2 regions of the Nonomuraea sp. NPDC049607 genome follow, and region 2 is predicted to be linked to the other one. Evidence: riboswitches for the same ligand, from Rfam matches in the RefSeq annotation. Region 2 holds a riboswitch; the other holds the start of a gene.
The links. Region 2 has a riboswitch for glycine ahead of gcvT (glycine cleavage system aminomethyltransferase GcvT). Riboswitches for the same ligand answer to the same signal wherever they lie in the genome.

Region 1 (7,386 bases), on a different contig from region 2:
CGCCATGATGGTTCTCATGCCAGAGATGCGCCCCATCCGCGATGACCTGCAGGCCACCCTCGACGCCCGCCGCGACCTCGGCCCCGACTACGAGGCCGCGCTCGTCGAGTCCTTCGTCGAACGGCTCGACGCCACCATCGCCGCCCGCGTCCAGGCCGAGCTGGGCGGTCACGGCGTGGCCCCGGTCAAGCCCCGGCAGCGGCAGGGCAACGGCGCCGCCATGATCCCCATCGCGCTGGGCTCGATGGGCCTCGGCATCCCGCTGACCGCCATCGCGGTCGGCAACTCGGGCCTGGTGGGCCTGACCATCACGTGGCTGGCCATCGTCGCCATCAACGTGGCCGCCGCCGTGGCCATCATGCGGCGCGGCTGAGAGCCCTCAGGGGGCCGGGGTCAGGCGTCGCGGTGGAAGCGCAGCCGGACCTCGGCGGCCATGGTCTCGTCCTCGTGTTCGAGGCCGTAGGTCCACACCTGGCCGGCATCCTCGGTGCGCCCGCGCAGCGGCAGCGTGCGGGCCAGCAGCTCGATGGCCAGCGCTCCCGTCTGGGGGTCGGCCCCGCTCTCGACGGCCTCGGCGAACTCCGCGCAGGCCAGCTCCAGGTGCGCGATGCCGAGCAGCACCCGCAGCCCCGGCAGCTCCCGCGCCGGGGCGAACTCCAGCGCGTCCAGCAGCAGGCCGGCCGCCTCGCCCGGATCGCCGTGCTCCAGCAGCGTCTCGGCGAGCTGGCGGGCCGCGTGCGCGGTGGCCTCGGCGTCGCCCACGTCGATGCCCGCGTCGAAGGCGGCGCGCAGCTCCTTGTCGGCCTCCTGCGGGCTGCCGGCCAGCCGGGCCAGCGCGAGGTGGGCCAGCGGCACGTAGGCCGGCGTGCCGACGCCGAGCACGGCCTGCCAGGCGGCCCTGGCCTGGTCGTCGCGGCCCTCACGCTCGAAGCCCTGGGCCAGGTGGCAGGCGGCCTGGGCGGCGTACTCGGGATGGCCGGTGGCCAGCGCGGTGCGGGCCGCGGCGCGGGCGGCGTCGGTGTCGCCGCGTTCGTCGAGCACCACGGCAAGCCCCACGGCCGCCTGGGCCCGGTCGGGGCTGTCGGGGTCGGCGACCAGCTCGGTCAGTATCGCCGCCGCACCGTCGAGGTCGCCGCCCTCGGCCAGGCGGCGGGCGGTGTCGAGAGGCGGGGTCTCCAGCTCTGAGAACGTCAAGAGAGCTCCTTCGGGCGACGGATCGCACCGAGCCTAACGGCTCGTCGCGATCATGTCTGCTCACTTGACGGTGTGGGACTGGGCCGTGCCGGAAGCGGGCCCCCGGGCGGGGACCCGCTTGCGGGATCAGTCCTCGTACGCCTCAAGAGGCGGGCAGGAGCACACCAGGTTGCGGTCGCCGTACGCCTGGTCGATGCGGCGCACCGGCACCCAGTACTTGCCCTCGCGCAGCGAGGCCAGCGGGTAGGCCGCCTCGGTCCGCGAGTACGGGTGCGGCCACTCGTCGGCGGTGACCGACTCGGCCGTGTGCGGCGCGTTGCGCAGCGGGTTGTCGGTCTTGTCGTAGTCGCCGGAGGCCACCTTGGCGATCTCGCCGCGGATGGCGATCATGGCGTCCACGAACCGGTCGAGCTCGTTCAGGTCCTCGCTCTCGGTCGGCTCGATCATCAGCGTGCCGGCCACCGGGAACGACATGGTGGGCGCGTGGAAACCGTAGTCGATCAGGCGCTTGGCCACGTCGTCGACGGTGACGCCGGTCTCCTTGGTGATCTGGCGCAGGTCCACGATGCACTCGTGCGCCACCAGGCCGCCGCGGCCGGTGTAGAGCACCGGGTAGTGCGGGGCCAGCCGCCTGGCCAGGTAGTTGGCCGACAGGATGGCCTGCTCGGTGGCCGCCGTGAGGCCCTCGGCGCCCATCATGCGCACGTACGCCCACGAGATCGGCAGGATGCCCGCCGAGCCGTACGGGGCGGCCGAGACCGGGCCGACCGGGCCGCCGTCGCGCAGCGGGTGGCCGGGCAGGTAGGCCGCCAGGTGGCCGCGGACCGCGACCGGACCGACGCCGGGGCCGCCGCCGCCGTGCGGGATGCAGAACGTCTTGTGCAGGTTGAGGTGGGACACGTCGGCGCCGAACTCGCCGGGCTTGGCCAGGCCCACCAGGGCGTTGAGGTTGGCGCCGTCGACGTAGACCTGGCCGCCGGCCTCGTGCACCTTGGCGCAGACCTCGGTGATCGACTCCTCGTACACGCCGTGCGTGGACGGGTACGTCACCATGATCGCGGCCAGCCGCTCGCGGTGCTTGGCGATCTTGGCGTCGAGGTCGGCCAGGTCGACGTTCCCGTCGCTGTCGCAGGCCACGACCACGACCCGCATGCCCGCCATGACGGCGCTGGCCGCGTTCGTGCCGTGCGCCGAGGACGGGATCAGGCACACGTCGCGCTCGGTGTCGCCGTTGGCCTGGTGGTAGGCGCGGATGGCCAGCAGGCCGGCGAACTCGCCCTGGGAGCCCGCGTTCGGCTGGATGGAGACCGCGTCGTAGCCGGTCACCTCGGCCAGCCAGCCCTCCAGCGTGCCGATGAGGTCCCGGTAGCCCTCGGTCTGGGCCTCCGGCGCGTACGGGTGCACGCCCGCGAACTCCGGCCAGGTGATCGGCTCCATCTCGGTGGTCGCGTTCAGCTTCATCGTGCAGGAGCCGAGCGGGATCATCGAACGGTCGAGCGCGATGTCCTTGTCCTGGAGCCTGCGCAGGTAGCGCAGCATCGCGGTCTCGGAGCGGTGGCTGTGGAAGACCGGGTGGGTCAGGAAGTCCGACTCGCGCACCAGGTCGGCCGGCAGCGCGTCGGCCGCCAGGTCCACGTCCGCGTCCGCGCGCTCGACGCCGAAGGCGGCCCACACCTTGACCAGCTCGGCCGCGCCGGTCTTCTCGTCACAGGCGACGGAGACGTGGTCGTCACCGGCCTGCCACAGGTTGACGCCCCGCTCGGCGGCGGCGGCGACCACCTCGGCGGCCCGGCCGGGCACGCGGACGAGCACGGTGTCGAAGAACTCTCCGTGCACGACCTCCAGGCCGGCCTCGCGCAGCCCGCCGGCCAGCGCGACGGCGTGCCGGTGCACCCGCCGGGCGATCCGGCGCAGGCCCTCGGGGCCGTGGTAGACGGCGTACATGCCGGCGATCACGGCCAGCAGGACCTGGGCGGTGCAGATGTTGCTGGTGGCCTTCTCGCGGCGGATGTGCTGCTCGCGGGTCTGCAGGGCCAGCCGGTAGGCGGGGTCGCCGTCGACGTCGACCGACACGCCGACCAGGCGGCCGGGCATCTGCCGCTGCAGGCCCTCGCGTACGGACATGTAGGCCGCGTGCGGCCCGCCGAAGCCGAAGGAGACGCCGAAGCGCTGGGAGGAGCCGACGGCGATGTCGGCGCCCAGCTCGCCGGGGGCGGCCACGAGCGTGAGGGCCAGCAGGTCGGCGGCGGCCACGACGAGCGCGCCCGCCTCGTGCGCCCTGGCGGCCACGTCGCGGAAGTCGCGCAGGCGGCCCGAGGCGCCCGGGTACTGCACCAGCACGCCGAAGCACTCGGGCAGGTCGCCGTCGAGGTCGTGCTCGACCAGCGTGATGCCGAGCGGCTCGGCGCGGGTGGCCAGCACGGCCTTGGTCTGGGGCAGCGTGTCGGCGTCGACGACGAACACGTCGCTCTTGGACCTGCCCGCCCGGCGGGCCAGCGTCATGGCCTCGGCCGCGGCGGTGCTCTCGTCCAGCAGGGAGGCGCCGGCGACGTCGAGGCCGGTCAGGTCGGAGACGACCGTCTGGAAGTTCAGCAGCGCCTCCAGGCGGCCCTGCGAGATCTCCGGCTGGTACGGCGTGTAGGCGGTGTACCAGCCCGGGTTCTCCAGCAGGTTGCGCCGGATGACGGCGGGCGTGACGGTGTCGTAGTAGCCCAGTCCGATCATGGAGGTCAGCACCCGGTTGCGGGAGGCCAGCTCGCGCAGCTCGGCGATGGCCTCGGTCTCGCTCGCGGCGGGCGGGAGCTGGAGCCGGTCCTTGGCCCTGATGGCCTCGGGGACGGCCACGGCCACCAGATCGCCGACGGACTCGAAGCCCACGGCCTCGAGCATGCGCTGCTGCTCGGACTCCGATGGGCCGATGTGCCGGGACGAGAACGGCGGAGCGGACAGGTCGGTCATGGAGGTTGCCTCCTGAGGCGTGGAGACCGGCGCCGGGGCGCGGGCGAGTGCCGGATCTCCCCCTCTGTCAGCGCGACGTCATCGCGACCTGAGAGCTTCACCCCGCCGTGGGGCTTGCACCGTCGGTGAGGTGCGCCTGGCGGACGCACCTGCTTTCCAGAGTTGCCTCGCCCGAGCGGTACGGGATGCCTGAGAGATTCCGGGGAGGGTTGCTCCTTCGGCGCCCCAGGACCGAGGCCCAGGGACTCTCCCGCACGGGGTCGTCAGCCTTACTCTGTCCTAGATTACTACGGTGTGTTCAGCGGTTCAGCTCACCCCGTGCGGCGTGCGCGACGCCGCTTGGCGAGCTCGTCAGTGGGATGGTCGGCCGGGACGCTGTCCTCGACCGCCGCCCGTTCCCCCGGCAGCTCCGCGAGGGAGCCCTCGACCTCGCGCCAGACCCGGCCGAGCGCGATGCCGAACACGCCCTGCCCGCCCTGGAGGAGATCGATCACCTCGTCGGCCGAGGTGCACTCGTAGACGCTGACTCCGTCGCTCATGAGCGTGATCTGCGCGAGGTCGGCGACCCCGCGGTCACGCAGGTGCTGCACCGCGGTGCGGATCTGCTGCAACGACACGCCCGTGTCGAGCAGCCGCTTGACGACCTTGAGCACCAGGATGTCGCGGAAGCTGTAGAGCCGCTGCGAACCCGAGCCGTGCGCGGCTCTTATCGTGGGCTCCACCAGGCCGGTACGCGCCCAGTAGTCGAGCTGCCTGTAGGTGATGCCGGCCGCCGAGCAGGCCGTGGGCCCGCGGTATCCGATGTCGGCGGGCAGCGTCGTGGGCTGCTCGTCGAAGAGCAGGCCCTGCTCTCCGGCACGCTGCCGCGCGCTCTCGCGCCGCACCGGATCTTCCTGGCCGGCCGTCTTTCCCTCGCCGCTGCTGACCGCCACGCGGACCTCCGGCTTTCTCTCATCCCGCGGCCTGATCTGGGGGTTCGTAAAGGGCGACCACGGGTTTCACTTGCACCGTAGGACCGTGACCATGCTCAGTCAACGATCCGGCTCGGCGCGTCGTGAAGCGTAAATGCACTGAAATACCTACCCCGCCCTGCCGAAGTCCTCGGGAGTGATCGTGTCAAGGAACTCCCTGAACTTCTCCACCTCGTCCTCCTGGTCGTCCGGGATGATCACACCGGCCTCCTGGACCACCTCTTCGCTGGCGAAGATGCGGGCGCCGGTGCGCAGGGCCAAGGCGATCGAGTCGGACGGCCTGGCGCTCACCTCCACGCCGTTGGAGAACACAAGGTCGGCGAAGAAGATACCGTCACGCAGGGCCACGATGTTGACCGCGCGCAGCCCGACGCCGAGCGCGCTCAGCACGTCCCTGAACAGGTCGTGAGTGAGCGGCCGGGGCGGCGGCTCCTCGGCCTGCGCCAGGGCGATCGCGGTCGCCTCGGTCATGCCGATCCAGATCGGAAGGAACCGTTCCCCGTGTGCCTCCTTGAGCAAGACGATCGGCTGATTTGTGGGCATCTCAACTCGAACGCCCACGACCTCCATCTGCAACACGGGCTGCTCCGTATTCGACCGGCCGGTCGCCCGGCACAGCTGTTGACTGGGTCGCTTCTGCTACACGCTTATGCATTTCAACGTAACACCCGGCAGGCCTGGAATGTGCCCCGGCCTTCCAGCTCTGTGCCCTCAGCGGCCCAGGACAGACCTGACCCCGCTGCGCACCAGAGAGGCGTGCAGGTCGAGCAGGAGCTGGGACAGCTCCCTGGCCGCCTCGTCGGCCTCGCCGATGGCTCCGGGGGCGCGCCGCTTGAGTATGGGCGCGACGGTCTGCTCGACCAGGCCGCACTCCCGCTCGGCGGCGGCCTTGACCGCGCGCAGGTGGCGGGCGTGCAGGCCGAAGCGGGCCAGGGCGCCGACGCTGCGCGCGACCTTCAGCGCCTCCTCGTCGTAGCGCCTGGCCACGGGGGCGAGCAGGCCGTAGTCCTCCAGCTCGGCGAGGGTCTCCTCGTCGATGCCGGCGGCTTCCAGCAGCTCGGCCCGGTCGAACCGGATCTCCTGCGTCTGCTGCACCGCGCGCGGAAGGCCGAAGCTCTCCGCCATCCTGTCCTTGATCACCCGCAGCGGCAGGTAGTGGTCACGCTGCTCGGTCAGGATGAAACGCAGTTGCTCGACGTGGAGGTGGGTGAACTTGCGGTAGCCCGAGGGGCTGCGCTCGGGCTCGATGAGCCCCTCACCCTCCAGGAAACGGATCTTGGACACGGTGACGTCGGGGAACTCGCCCTGCAGCAGGGCGAGCACCTCCCCGATGCTCATGTGCGAGCGTGCCGCCTGTGAGCTCATGCGCCGGCGTTGACCCTCATCAGGAAGACGAGGCGGAACTTGCCGATCTGCACCTCGTCTCCGGAGTGCAGGGGGACCTCCTCGATGCGCTCTCGGTTGACGTAGGTGCCGTTGAGGCTGCCGACGTCGCGCACGGAGAACTGGCCGCCGCGGTGGCGGTAGAACTCGACGTGGCGGCGGGAGACGGTGATGTCGTCGAGGAAGATGTCGCTCTCCGGGTGGCGCCCGGTCGTGGTGAGGTCCTTGTCGAGCCGGAACCGGCTCCCCTGGTTGGGCCCCCTGGTCACCGAGAGCAACGCCGTGCCGGGCGGGAGCTGTTCGACCAGCGCCCGTTCGGCCAGGAGCATGTCGCCTGTCTCAGCCTCGTACGCCTCGATTCCCGCGACCGAGATCGTCGATGTGGTGTCCCCGGCGACCTCGGGTCTGGTCAGCGGTGACCCACAGCGGGAACAGAAACGGGCATCCTCGGGGTTGGCGTGCCCGCACTGCGTGCAGTAGACGCTCGGCATCGATCGGCTCGGCCTCCTACCGCGAAGACGCGGCGACGGTGCTGGGGACGCGCCTGCCTTCGCTCTTCAAGTTTGCGAATGCCGCAACTTACGCTGATCAGCGGCAAAGGTCAAGGCGGGGCGCTGGACTGTTGGTTCGGACGCTGACAAAGTTACCGCCGCCCCCACCCCGTGGTCCATGCCGCCGCGCGTTTCTACATTACGATCTTGCGGCACTCCGCGCGCACATCGCGCGCGAAGGGTTTTTCGCTACTCTACGTGATCAGACGGCTGCCTGTTCGACCACGCGGGCCCAGCGTTCGAGCAACGCCTGGGCGCCGTCCATGTCGGGGGCCTCGGCCCACAGGTCGGTGACGGGCTCGGCGGCGGCGGGCAGGATCAGCACCCAC
Region 2 (7,386 bases):
GGGGCTGCCGTTCCTGGGCATCTGCCGGGGCCTCCAGGTGCTCAACGTGCTGCTCGGCGGCACCCTGCACCAGCACCTGCCCGACGTGACCGGGCACACCGGCCACGCCCCGACGCCCGGGGAATTCGGCCACCTGCCGGTCACGCCCGTCCCCGGCAGCCGCCTGGCCGAGGCGCTCGGCACGGACCCGGTGACGGTCCCGCACTACCACCACCAGGCCATCGACGATCTCGCCCCCGGGCTCACGGTCACCGCCACGGCCGGCGACGGGACGATCGAGGCGGTGGAGCTCGGCTCCGACGGGTTCGCGGTGGCGGTCCAGTGGCATCCGGAGGCGGGCGACGGCCTGGCGCTCTTCGAGGCGTTCACGGCGGCCTGCTGAGCCCCTTACTGGAAAGCTTCTTTACCTTTTCTGCGGCCTGAAACGGCACGAAATCCCAGCTCAGGGGGCCATATCACCGTGTTATAGGAAATTTGTTGGGTACCGGGTCGCGCCATCCCGGTGTCACCCTGTGTTCATCCCCAGCCGGCCGGGGCTCTTCCACTCCACACCCCCCTGAGGAGCCAGAGAGTGAACCCCAAACTCAGGTTGGGGGCTGCCGCAATGCTCGCGCTAGCCCTGACCACCAGCTCGCTGGTGGGCGCCACGAGCGCCACAGCCCAAGCGTCGCAGGTGGCCGATCCTCCCACCGCCGACGACCGCAGGAACGCGATCGCCACCGCACACAACGCGATCCAGGCCGACTCGGCGGCATTGCTGGCATCCGAGCAGGACACGTTCACGCTGACGTCGACCGTCGAAGGCGTCCGCGGTCTGCAGTACCTGACCTACGCCCGTAAGCACGCGGGCCTGCCCGTGTACGGCGGCGAAGTGGTCGTCACCACGGACGCGTCCGGCGCGGTGGTCGACACGGTCACCACCGGACAGCGCACGAAGATCGGGATCGGCACGAAGGCGAAGGTGACCGCCGCCCAGGCCGCGGTGACGGCCAGGGCCAAGGTGGCCAGGGTCGAGACCGTCGCCACGCCCGTGCTGTCCGTCCACGCCACCACGACGACCCCGCGCCTGGCCTGGGAGGTCCTGGTCACCGGCGCCAACGCCACCGGCCACGAGAGCAAGCTCCACGTCTACGTGGACGCCCTCACCGGCAAGGTCATCGACGAGTGGGACGAGGTGCGCGACGGCACCGGCAACAGCTACTACGTCGGCACCGTGACCATCGACACCAGCCCCTCGTACACGATGCGCGACCCCCGCAGGAGCGGCGTGGCGTGCGGCGGCCAGAACGGCTCGCCGTACACGAAGACCACCGACACCTGGGGCAACGGCTCGGGCACGAACCTGGAGACCGCCTGCGTCGACGCCCTGTACGCCGCGCAGCGCGAATGGGACATGCTGAGCGCCTGGCTCGGCCGCAACGGCATCAACGGCCAGGGCGGCGGTTACCCGGCCCGCGTCGGCCTGGCCGACGTCAACGCCTACTGGAACGGCCAGTACGGCTCCTTCGGCCACAACTCCGCCAACTCCCAGCAGCTCACGTCGATGGACGTCGTCGGCCACGAGTTCGGCCACGGCATCTTCCAGTTCACCAGCGGCGGCTCCGGCAGCGGCAACGAGACCGGCGGCATGAACGAGTCCACCGGCGACATCTTCGGCGCGCTGACCGAGGCGTACGCCAACAACCCGAACGACCCGCCGGACTACCTGGTCGGCGAGGAGGTCAACCTCTCCGGGTCCGGGCCGATCCGCAACATGTACAACCCGTCGGCCCTGAGCCACCCCAACTGCTACAGCACCTCCATCCCGAACACCGAGGTGCACGCGGCGGCCGGCCCGCAGAACCACTGGTTCTACCTCGTGGCCGAGGGCACCAACCCCTCGGGCAAGCCCGCGAGCACCCGGTGCGACAACGGCGCCGCGATCACCGGCATCGGCATCCGCAAGGCCGGTGAGGTGTTCATGTCCGCGCTGAACAACAAGACCCAGCCGTGGACGCACGCCAAGGCCAGGGTCGCCACCCTCCAGGCCGCCAAGACCCTGTACCCGGGCAGCTGCACCGAGTTCAACGTGGTCAAGAACGCCTGGGACGGCGTCAGCGTCCGGGCCCAGTCCGGCGAGCCGACCTGCACCCAGGGCAGCAACGACTTCTCGGTCAACCTGAACCCGGCCTCCGGCAGCGTCACTCCGGGCCAGAGCACCACGACCACGGTCAGCACCACCGTGACCGGCGGCTCGGCGCAGTCGATCACCCTGCGGACCGGCACCCTGCCGGCCGGCGTGACCGCCTCGTTCAGCCCGGCCACGATCACCGCCGGTCAGAGCTCCACGCTGACGATCAGCACCTCGGCGAGCAGCCCGCAGGGCAGCCACTCCATCGCGATCACGGCCGACGGCACCGACGTCGACCGGCAGGCCACCTACAACCTGCAGATCGGGCAGAGCTCGCCGAACGACTACTCCTTCGGCGTGACCCCGTCGTCGGCCTCGGTCCAGGCCGGTCAGTCGGCCACCGCCACGGTCAGCACGCAGGTCACCGCCGGTCAGGCGCAGAGCATCGCCCTGTCGGCGAGCAACGTACCCTCGGGCGTGACGGTCAGCTTCAGCCCGTCCACGATCACCGCCGGGCAGTCGTCCACGGTGACGTTCGCGACCACGAGCGGTGTGACGCCCAGCACGTACACGATCAGCCTGAACGCCGACGGCGCGAGCGCCGACCACTCGGCCTCCTTCAGCCTGACGGTGGGCGGCGGCCAGGGCACCACGTGGCAGACCTACACGGCCTACACGGCCGGGCAGACCGTCACCTACCAGGGCGTCAGCTACCGCTGCCTCCAGGCGCACACCAGCCTGCCGGGCTGGGAGCCGCCCAACACCCCTGCCCTCTGGCAGCCGGTCTAAGTCGCACGACCTGGGCGGCCACGCCGGGGTGGCCGCCCAGCCCCCTTGAGCCCCTTCAGGAGCCACAGATCGTGAACGCCATGCTCAGGTTGGGCGCCGCGGCCACCGCCGCGCTGGCCCTGACCCTCACCTCGCCGGCCGGACCGGCCGGCGCCGCCGCCGACCCCCCGCCTGACATCCCCGTCTCGAACGTCACGGCGCATCTGAGCCAGTTGCAGTCCATCGCCACGAGCAACGGCGGCAACCGCGCCTCGGGCAGGCCGGGCTTCACCGCCTCGATCAACTACATCAAGGGCAAGCTCGACGCGGCCGGGTTCACCACCCGGGTGCAGAGCTTCAGCGGCGGCAGCAACCTGATCGCCGACTGGCCGGGCGGCCCGGCCAACCAGACCGTGATGCTCGGCGCCCACCTCGACAGCGTCGCGGCCGGCCCCGGGATCAACGACAACGGTTCCGGCTCGGCCGCGCTCCTGGAGAACGCCCTCACCCTCGCCGCCCGCCGGCCCACGCTCACCAAGCACGTGCGGTTCGGCTGGTGGGGCGCCGAAGAGGCGGGCATGGTCGGGTCCAGGTACTACGTGCAGAACGGCGGCGCGAGCGGCGTCGAGGTGTACCTGAACTTCGACATGATCGCCTCGACCAACGCCGGTTACTTCGTCTACGACGACGACGCGGCGATCCAGCGGACCTTCAACGACTACTTCGCCACCATCGGCCTGCAGACCGAGGGTGACAGGGAAGGCGACGGCCGCAGCGACCACGCCTCCTTCAAGAGCGCCGGTGTCCGGGTCGGCGGCCTGGCCACGGGGGCCGGGGCGGTCAAGAGCTCGGCGCAGGCCGCCAAGTGGGGCGGCTCGGCCGGGCAGGCGTTCGACCGCTGCTACCACAGCGCGTGCGACAGCTACCCGAGCGCCATCAACACCACGGCGCTCGACCGCAACTCCGACGCCATCGCGTACGCCATATGGAAGCTCGCCGTGGGCACCAGCACGCCCACGGAGAACGACTACTCGATCTCGGTGACCCCGTCGTCGGCATCGGTCCAGGCCGGTCAGTCGGCTACCGCGGCGGTCAGTACCCAGGTCACGTCCGGCCAGGCGCAGAGCGTCGCGCTCTCCGCCGGGAACGTGCCGAGCGGGGTCACCGTCTCCTTCAGCCCGTCCACGATCCAGGCGGGCCAGTCGTCCACCGTCACGGTCGCCACCACCGGCGGCGCCGCGGCGGGGACGTACACCATAGGGATCAACGGCGACGGGGCGACGGCGGACCACTCCGCCTCCTTCACCCTGACCGTCGGAGGGGACGGCCAGGGCACCACCTGGACGGCTTACAAGTCGTACACGGCCGGAGACGTCGTCACTTACCAGGGGGTCAGCTACCGCTGCCTCCAGGCGCACACCAGCCTGCCGGGCTGGGAGCCGCCGAACGTGCCCGCCCTCTGGGCGCGCGCCTGATCCCCACGCGGGCCGGTTCGCGCCGGCCCGCGTCCAGGCTGCCGCGTGCGAGCTGACCTGCCATGACCGGCTCGCGCGCGGCCACCAACGCGGCCGCGGCCCCGCCTCTCCGGGGCCGCGGCCGCTTTTCGCTGCGTGCGGTGTGCCGGCGAGATCCAGGGGCGAAGCGCGACAACACCCCCATGTCGGCACTAGGCTGACGGACATCACCGGCGAAACCGTGCGGGAGAGCACTCTGACATCCGGTCAGGGTCCCTGAAGGAGCAAGCCCTCCCCGCGAACCTCTCAAGGCAAAGGACCGCGCGGCAGCCCTGTAAGGCGTTCTTACGGGGAGGTGACCTCTGGAAAGCAGGCCCTGGGGGCCTCGCCGAAGGTGAAAGTCCGGTAAAACTCGGGCGAAGCTCTCAGGCATCCATGACAGAGGGGGAGGATGCTGGCATCCAATCCTGTCCTGAGGTGCGACAAATGTCCCGACCTACGCCGCTACGAGACGTCCACGAGGCCCTAGGCGCCACGCTGACCGACTTCGCCGGGTGGCTCATGCCGCTCCGGTACGGCAGCGAGTCGGCGGAGCACAAAGCCGTACGCGAGGCGGCCGGGCTGTTCGACCTCTCGCACATGGGTGAGATCTTCCTGACCGGTCCGCAGGCCGCAGACGCCCTCGACTACGCGCTGGTCGGCCACCTGTCGGCGCTCGCGCCCGGCCGGGCCAGGTACACGATGATCGTGGACGAGCGCGGCGGGGTGCTCGACGACCTGATCGTCTACCGGCTGGCGGACGAGGAGTTCATGGTGGTGGCCAACGCCTCGAACTCCGACAAGGTCCTAGAAGAGCTGAAAAATCGTACGAAGTCGTATGACGCGGTGGTCGATGACCGCTCCCAGCAGTACGCCCTCATCGCCATCCAGGGCCCGAGGGCCCAGGAGATCCTGGCCACGCTCACCGACGCCGACCTCGACGGCCTCAAGTACTACGCGGGCCTGCCCGGCCAGGTCGACGGCCGCCAGGCGCTCATCGCCCGTACCGGCTACACCGGCGAGGACGGCTTCGAGCTGTTCGTCGCCAACCAGGACGCCGTGCCGCTCTGGCGCGCCCTGGAGGCGGCCGGCGAGCCGCACGGGCTCAAGGCCGCCGGTCTGTCCAGCCGCGACACCCTCAGGCTGGAGGCCGGCATGCCGCTCTACGGCAACGAGCTGAGCTCCGACCTGACCCCGTTCGACGCGGGGCTGGGCAGAGTGGTGAAATTCGACAAGCCCGGTGACTTCGTCGGCCGGGCGGCGCTGGAGGCGGTCAAGGACGACCAGCCCCGCCGCCGCCTCGTCGGCCTGGTCGCCCAGGGCCGCCGGGTGCCGCGTCACGGCTACCCGGTCACCCGCGACGGCGCCGTCGTCGGCGAGGTCACCAGCGGTGCGCCCTCCCAGACCCTGGGGAAGCCCATCGCGATGGCCTACGTGGACGCCGGGGTCGACACAGGTCTGGCCGTGGACATCCGGGGCAGCCAAGAACCTATGGACCTGGTCGAGCTGCCCTTCTACAGGAGGAACAAGTGAGCAACATCCCTGACGACCTGAACTACACCAAGGAGCACGAGTGGGTGTCGGGCGTGGACGACGGCATCACCGTGACCGTCGGCATCACGGCCTTCGCCGCCGAGGCTCTTGGTGACGTCGTCTTCGTGCAGCTCCCCGAGGTCGGTTCGACCGTCGAGACGGGTGACTCGGTCGGCGAGGTCGAGTCCACCAAGTCGGTGAGCGAGATCTACTCGCCCGTCGGCGGCGAGATCGTCGAGGTGAACCAGGCCGTGGTCGACGACCCGTCCCTGGCCAACAGCGACCCGTACGGCGACGGCTGGATGTTCCGCGTGCGCATGGAAGGCGACGCGGAGGACCTGCTGTCCGCCGAGGAGTACACCGCGCTCACCTCAGGCGAGTCCTGACACCAACGCCGGGGCCCGCGGCGGGCCCCGGCACTTCCTGAACTGAAGGGCGCCCATCAATGGCGATCAGCGTCTTCGACCTCTTCAAGATCGGCATCGGACCGTCCAGCTCCCACACCGGCGGCCCGATGGCCGCCGCGCACAAGTTCGCCCGTGGTCTGCATGACGACGGCCTGCTCCCCCGCGTGGCCCGCGTCGAGGTCATCCTGTACGGCTCGCTCGGCCTGACCGGCAAGGGCCACGGCAGCGACAAGGCGGTGCTGCTGGGCCTGTCCGGCGAGAAGCCCGAGCTGGTCGACGTCGACTCCATCGACGCCCGCCTGGCCGAGATACGCGCCTCGGGCACGGTCACGCTGTTCGGCACCCGTGAGATCCCCTTCGTCGTGGGCCAGGACCTCGTCTTCGAACGCAAGATCTCCCTGCCCGAGCACCCCAACGGCATGCGCTTCACCGCCCGCGACGAGCAGGGCGAGACCCTGCGCGAGAAGGTCTACTTCTCCGTCGGCGGCGGCTTCGTCGTGGACGAGAAGGCCACGGGCGCCGACCGCATCAAGCCCGACGACACCGTCCTGCCCTACCCGTTCGCCTCGGGCGAGGAGCTGCTCAAGCACTGCTCGAACACCGGCCTGTCGATCTCCGCGCTGATGCTGGAGAACGAGAAGGCGTTCGGGCGCACCGAGGAGGAGATCCGCTCGGGCATCCTCGACCTCTGGCGCGTGATGTCGGAGTGCGTGCGGCGCGGCATCACCAAGGAGGGCGTGCTGCCCGGCGGCCTGAAGGTCAAGCGCAGGGCCAACCAGCTCCACCGGCGGCTTCAGTCCGAGTCGGCCGAGAAGGACCCGCTGCAGGCGATGGACTGGGTGGCGCTGTTCGCCCTGGCCGTCAACGAGGAGAACGCCGCGGGCGGCCGCATCGTCACCGCCCCGACCAACGGCGCCGCCGGCATCATCCCGGCCGTGCTGACGTACTACACCAGGTTCGTCCCTCGCGCCGACGACGACGGCGTGGTGCGTTTCCTGCTCACGGCGGCCGCGATCGGCGTGCTGTTCAAGGAGAACGCCTCGATCTCCGGCGCCGAGGTCGGCTGCCAGGGCGA

Region 1: it holds a riboswitch for glycine, as region 2 does, so the genes downstream of both, gcvP (aminomethyl-transferring glycine dehydrogenase) here and gcvT (glycine cleavage system aminomethyltransferase GcvT) in region 2, are expected to answer to the same signal.

What each region holds. Positions count from the first base shown of each region.
Region 1 covers NZ_JBFAOV010000006.1:192,613-199,998, reverse strand. The annotation lists gene AB0J97_RS14750 (hypothetical protein) at 17-373, shown strand; gene AB0J97_RS14745 (hypothetical protein) at 394-1,194, opposite strand; gene gcvP (aminomethyl-transferring glycine dehydrogenase) at 1,321-4,152, opposite strand; glycine riboswitch at 4,319-4,415, opposite strand; gene AB0J97_RS14735 (MerR family transcriptional regulator) at 4,464-5,084, opposite strand; gene AB0J97_RS14730 (bifunctional nuclease family protein) at 5,232-5,702, opposite strand; gene AB0J97_RS14725 (MerR family transcriptional regulator) at 5,835-6,461, opposite strand; gene AB0J97_RS14720 (FHA domain-containing protein) at 6,485-6,997, opposite strand; gene AB0J97_RS14715 (mannose-1-phosphate guanyltransferase) at 7,260-7,386, opposite strand, start outside.
Region 2 covers NZ_JBFAOV010000007.1:14,662-22,047, forward strand. The annotation lists gene AB0J97_RS15885 (gamma-glutamyl-gamma-aminobutyrate hydrolase family protein) at 1-382, shown strand, start outside; gene AB0J97_RS15890 (M4 family metallopeptidase) at 605-2,899, shown strand; gene AB0J97_RS15895 (M28 family peptidase) at 2,980-4,353, shown strand; glycine riboswitch at 4,567-4,664, shown strand; glycine riboswitch at 4,685-4,784, shown strand; gene gcvT (glycine cleavage system aminomethyltransferase GcvT) at 4,819-5,904, shown strand; gene gcvH (glycine cleavage system protein GcvH) at 5,901-6,290, shown strand; gene AB0J97_RS15910 (L-serine ammonia-lyase) at 6,350-7,386, shown strand, end outside.